DNA from 2 places in the Dehalococcoides mccartyi 195 genome. Region 1 is predicted to be linked to the other one. Evidence: riboswitches for the same ligand, from Rfam matches in the RefSeq annotation. Region 1 holds a riboswitch; the other holds the start of a gene.
What was found. A riboswitch is a leader RNA that binds a small molecule or an ion and turns the genes downstream of it on or off. The one in region 1 is predicted to bind cobalamin.
Positions count from the first base shown of each region.

Region 2: another riboswitch for cobalamin. It lies ahead of DET_RS01805 (adenosylcobinamide amidohydrolase); the one in region 1 lies ahead of cobT (nicotinate-nucleotide--dimethylbenzimidazole phosphoribosyltransferase).

Region 1 covers NC_002936.3:635,386-638,515, forward strand. Annotated here, with positions in the region: gene DET_RS03610 (pyridoxal phosphate-dependent aminotransferase) at 1-1,007, shown strand, start outside; cobalamin riboswitch at 1,023-1,221, shown strand; gene cobT (nicotinate-nucleotide--dimethylbenzimidazole phosphoribosyltransferase) at 1,377-2,435, shown strand; gene cobS (adenosylcobinamide-GDP ribazoletransferase) at 2,473-3,130, shown strand, end outside.
Region 2 covers NC_002936.3:299,270-302,399, forward strand. Annotated here, with positions in the region: gene DET_RS01785 (reductive dehalogenase) at 1-984, shown strand, start outside; gene DET_RS01800 (hypothetical protein) at 1,027-1,323, shown strand; cobalamin riboswitch at 1,322-1,465, shown strand; gene DET_RS01805 (adenosylcobinamide amidohydrolase) at 1,578-2,345, shown strand; gene DET_RS01810 (sensor histidine kinase) at 2,833-3,130, shown strand, end outside.

The DNA of each region.
Region 1 (3,130 bases):
CGGTTATGGATTTTTCGGTAAGCTCAAATCCCTATCCGGCACCTGTTGAGCTCAAAAACGCCCTTTGCTCTTTGGTTATTGACCGCTACCCTGATTCAGATTCTGCCGAACTAAAAGAATACCTGGCAGGCAGGCTTTCACTTAAGCCCGAAAACCTGATTATGGGCAACGGCTCTATGGAAATTATCCGTCTGGTTGCCGGGGCATATTTCGGGGTGGGGGATACGGTTTTAATACTCAAACCCACCTTCGGGGAATATGAACTGGCAGCAGAAGTGGCCGGTGCGGATATAATTGAGCAGTGGGCAGACGAAGAGAGCGGCTTTAAGTTTGATTTGGATTTAACCTGCCGCATTATTAAAAAACACCAGCCCAAAGCGGTATTTATCTGCAATCCCAATAACCCTACCGGGGTTTATCTTTCCAAAGCGGATATTGAAAAAGTGCTGAGCGTCTGCACTGATACCCTGCTGGTGCTGGACGAAGCTTATATAGCCTTTGCTGAAGGCGGCTGGAAATCAACAGATTTGCTCGAAACGGGCAATATTATAGTTATCCGCTCTATGACCAAAGATTGCGCTTTGGCCGGGCTGAGGCTTGGTTATGGCATGGCTTCGGCGGAGATAATAACCAACCTCAAAAAGGTCTGTCCGCCGTGGAATGTTAATTCTGCCGCCCAGAAAGCCGGGCTTGTTTGCCTGTGTCACCCCAGCTATCTGGCGGAATCTGAGAAAAAGATAAAGGCCTCTAAGGAGTATCTCAGGCAGGGTTTTGCAGGCTTGGGCTTTAGAGTGCTGCCCTCCGAGACCAATTTTTTCCTGCTGAAAGTGAAAAAGGCCGCGGATTTCCGTTCGGCACTCCTTAAGCACGGGCTTATGGTGCGGGACTGCACTTCATTCGGCTTGCCACAGTATGTCCGTATTGCTCCCCGCACCCAAAGTGAGTGTGAACGCCTGCTTGCGGTTGCGGCTGAATTGAAAAGTAAGTCTGAGATTTATCCAGCCTGATTGACTGACAGGGTTTTGTCTGATATAGTTTTTAATGGTGATTAGCAAACGGAACACGGTTTGAATCCGTGGCGGTCCCGCCGCTGTAACCGGGGACTTTGGTTTCTTAAAGCACTTTTTGTGCGGCCACTGTCAGGGCAGTACCCTGATGGGAAGGGCGGAACCGGGGGATAATCCGGAAGCCAGAAGACGTGTTAACACCAAACCGGATACCTGATGGTAAAGGGGCCGGCTCATCTTGAAGATATTTTGAGATGTGCCAGCCCCTTTTTTATTTGGGCAGGCGCCAGAGGAGGATAAACTGAGCATAGCCTGAAATACCACCATGGATATTATGACCAAAGTTTGTAATATAGGAGTTTTAAAAATATGGAACTATTAAATGCAACACTGGCAAAGATACACGGGCTTGATAAAGAGGCCATGACCAAGGCTCAGGCCCATCAGGATATCCTGACTAAACCACAGGGTTCTTTAGGCAAGCTGGAAGCCATTGCGGTTCAGCTTGCAGGCATTCAGGGGAATGCTAAGCCCCAAACTGCCCGCAAAGCCATTATCACCATGGCTGGCGACCACGGTATTATTGATGAAAAGTTTCACAACTGGCCCAAAGAAGTAACCGCCCAGATGCTGCAAAATTTCGCCCATGGCGGTGCCGCCATAAATGTCCTTTCCAGACAGGTGGGGGCGCGTAATGTGGTGGTTGCTTTGGGGGTGGCCACCCCCATGGCGGAAGACCCGAATATAATCAACCGCAATATTGCCCCCGGTACCAATAACATGGTTTACGGTCCGGCTATGACCCGCGAGCAGGCGGTAAAAGCTATTGAAACAGGTATAGAGATTGTAAACGCCGAGGTTAAAAAGGGGCTGGATTTGGTAGGTACCGGTGATATGGGTATCGGCAATACTTCCCCTTCCGCCGCTATCTGCTCTGTCATTACCGGGCGGTCACTTGAAGAGGTAACCGGGCGGGGTACCGGTGCGTCAGACGAGCAGATGAAGCTGAAACGCAATGCCATTGCCAAGGCAATTGCCCTTAACAAACCCAATGCCCAAGATGCGCTGGATGTGCTGTCCAAGGTGGGCGGCTATGAAATAGGCGGTCTGGCAGGAGTAATACTGGGTGCGGCAGCCAACAGAGTGGGGGTGGTTGTAGACGGCTTTATTTCAGGTGCGGCGGCACTTATTGCGTATACTATCTGCCCGCAGGCAAAGGACTTTATGTTTGCCGCTCACCAGTCGGTAGAGCCGGGACACCGTATTTTGCTTGAACACATGGGGCTGGATGCTATTTTGAAAATGGATATGCGGCTGGGTGAAGGCACTGGTGCCGCCCTTGCCATGAATATTATCGAAGCATCCAACCGTATCCAGCACGAGATGGCCTCTTTTGCAGATGCCGGGGTTTCCGAAAAGCAAAGTTAGGTGTATTCTGGTATAATCCCGGTTTGAGGAAATATATATGGGTTCATTCTTAGCGGCTTTCCGCTTTCTTACCAATATACCTGTACCCTGGCTGAAAGAAGACTGGCAGGGGGAGAAGTCACATCTGGATTTTGCCCGCTCACTTGGCTTCTACCCCCTGGTGGGTTTAATTGTCGGGTTGATACTGGCCGTTTTGGGCTGGGTTTTCAGCCTTTTTTTACCGGATGTACTTACGGCCGCTTTGCTGACAGTAAGCCTGGTGGTGATTACCGGCGGTTTGCATCTTGACGGCCTGACAGATACCTTTGACGGTATTGCCGCCGGCCACAAGTCCTTTGAACGCGCCCAGGAGGTAATGCATTTGCCGGGGGTGGGGGCTATCGGGGTACTTGCGGCAATCTGCCTGTTACTTTCAAAGTTTGCCGCTATCGTTAGCCTTCCTTCAGGCAGTTTCATAACCGGGCTTATCCTGTTTCCTGTAATCAGCCGCTGGGCTATGGTCTATGCGGTGGTTTGTTACCCGTATGTCAGGTCACAGGGTTTGGGCAAAGAGCTTAAGGGCGGGTCTGCAAAAGCCAGCTTGTGGCTTGCTACCATTTTCTGTCTGGCAGTCTGTGTAATACTGGGTGGCTGGGCAGGGTTGCTGGCTATGTTCGGCAGCTGGCTGCTGATTATGTATCTGGCATCTTTCTTCA
Region 2 (3,130 bases), 340 kb from region 1:
AATGCAGCTTTAATCCGCATGGCTGCTAGATGGTGCGGCGGGGCTGAAGTGGGCTACTTGAAGGCAGATGAATATACCAAGAAACTTGTACATAAGACATGCGGCGTTTTACCGATTCTGGCAGATAAGAATGGCAAAGAAGTAGTTTGGGAAGATGTTGATCAGCCATACGAAACAGATAAAAAAATGGTTATCCCAGAAAAGTGCAACAACATAATAGTAGTTGTAATACGCGAGGCTAGAAATCCGGCTTTGATGGCGCCGAGCTATAGGGCGGATGCTACCACTGCCAAATCTTATGCTCGTTCAATTGCATTTGATATCCATTTCAGAGGATTTATTCATGCCATTGGCTATACTACTGCAGGTTCAGGCTGGGGCCCCTGGAATAACGTGCCGTTCGGAGTACTATCTGGGATAGGTGAGTTGGGGCGTATGAGAGGGCAAATAACCCCATCTTGTGGTCCATTAATTCGTAAGGTGGAGGTGTTTTTCACTGATCTCCCGTTACCCACTACTAATCCCATAGACTTCGGGGCTAATCGTTTCTGCAGGGATTGCGGATTATGTGCCAAAGCTTGCCCTGCTTCAGCTATACCGACTTTCCGTGAACCGACCTATGAGATTACTCCCGCTGATGATGCTAATTCCAATCCGACCAAGCTTATACCGGAATACTTTAATCTATCCGGTAAAAAGGTCTGGCCTAACAACGACTTTGCCTGCCACAATTTCTGGGTGACTTCTGGTAAACATGGGTGTGCGGCTTGCGTAGCTTCTTGCGTATTTAGCAAGGATATCAAGTCCAGTATCCACGAAGTAGTTAAAGGCGTAGTTTCTCAGACAGGTATCTTCAACGGCTTTTTTGCCAATATGGACCATGCCTTTGGTTACGGCATAGTCAAAGACCAGAATATGTGGGACAACTTCTGGTTTGAACCTGATAAATACTGGCCGCTTGAAGGTATTGAAACCAATTTATAAAGACTGGCAATAGCCTTATTTTCTAGAAAGGAAGTTAGAAATATGTGGTCTCTGTATACTCTCATATGGATGCTCATAGGTATCGCTTTAGGCGTAGGTTTTACATTTCTGATTAATAAACTTGGCCAGAAAGGGATATCTTTGCGCCTTTATGAATGGATTATAGGTATAGCCGGGCTGATACTATTCCTATTTACTATTCAGAATTTCTATACAGCTTTCCAAGAGTTTTATTCTCAGGCAGCCTATATGTTCCTGCTGGTTACCGGTTTACCGGCGATAATCCTTATGCTGGTCAGCTGGCAGTTAGTTACCAGACGTATCAAGGCCCAAAGTTAATATAAGTATTACCTGAAATCCCCTTGGATTCAAAGGGGGAAACGGGAAAGAAAGCCGGTGAAAATCCGGAGCAGTAGCGCCTACTGTGAGCGGGGAAAAGAGCAAGCCAGCAAAGCGCCCGGATTCAGGTACTGCCCTTCCGGTGACTACGGAAAGAGCAGGTGCGGAGTTAAAGATAATTAGCCCCCTCCTGTATTCCGGAGGGGGCATATTTTACGGGGAAAGGGAATAAGGCTGATATGGAGGGAACAAAGGTGATATCTGAACTGAAAACAGATACCTGTTATAAAGAACTGGGCAGTTTTCACGGGGTAAAAGCAGGCATTGTCTATCATAAGGCACTGGGTGCGTCCACCAATACTTTGGTAATAGAACTGCCGGAGGAAAGGAATATACTCTCCACCCGCACCGGGCTGGGTAAGGCCAGATATATCTTAAACACCCACATACCCCCTGAACTCTGGGATTTCATGCACGACAACTCATCAGACTGGCAGACAGCCTATTCGGTAGTGCTGGAAGAAGTCCTTGAGAGATACGGCACAGACCTGGATAAAGTCTCATTTTTATCTACTGGAGTAGACCAGGACAAAATAGCCTGGGCGGAAGAAAGTTATGAAGAGTTTTGGGTACTTGCCTTTGCTACTGCCGGGGTCAAGACCAACGCCATGCGGATAGGCTGTGATGCCGCAAGCGGTATAGAGCGAAATGGCAAGTTTGAGAAGATAGGCACGATAAATATTATCCTGCTTACCGGCTCTACTCTGGAGACACCCACGCTTGCTTCGTCGTATATCACACTGACCGAGGCTAAGAATGTAGCTTTACAGGAACTGGATATACGGAGTGCGGTACACCCCGAATGGCAGGCAACCGGAACGGGAACAGACCAGATAATCAGCGTATCAGGCGGGGATGATAAATATACTTATGTGGGTGGTCATACCAAACTGGGGGAGATGATGGCCAAAGCTGCAACTCAGGCAGTCAAACAGGCCGTCAGAAACTGCCGGGGATACTAGATAGTCGCTATTTATTAAATATTCATAGCCGAATAGTTAGTAATGTTAATATAGATTCCAGATTACTTATTAATATCTTGAATTCGTTTTATAGTTATTTATTCTCAAACGCCCTCAATTATCAAGCTAATGTCATAGCCGGTCTGGTATGGATTAGGTAGTCGTTGTATACCTTGGCAGGTCTATTAAGACAACTTATAATATCAGGAGGGTGATCTTATAAAATAAATTGATGTTAATTATACGGTAAATCCCGTGCCAGTTTACCAAATAAAATATCCGATTCTTCATTATTTAATATTCTTATACTCTTATAAACTCTTTTATTACCTTCAGCAAGGCTTTAACTGCCGGAATATAGAATGTAACCCCATTGTCTATAAAATCTTACACAAATGTTAGCCGTATTATTCAATTGTACTTGTTTTTTTTGTATGGTAATATTAGTATGGCTATAAGTAGCGGATTGTTGTGGGGGACTCTAGCCATGATTGATAACTTGGATACGATTCAGATCGATACCTTGCCTGTAGGTATTGTAGTGATAGATGTTTTGTCCAGAAAAATCATGAATATAAATCAGGCGGCCCAGAATCTTATCGGGGCAGAGGCATCCGAGATTATAGGCCATTCCTGCCATAAGTTCATTTGCCCGGCGGAAGAGGGTAAATGCCCGATACTTGATATGGGGCAATCAATAGACAATGCTGAAAGGCAGCTGCTGACCAGCAGTAGCAAGCTGATTACTATTTTAAAAACTGCAAGCAAGGTTACCATAAATGGCA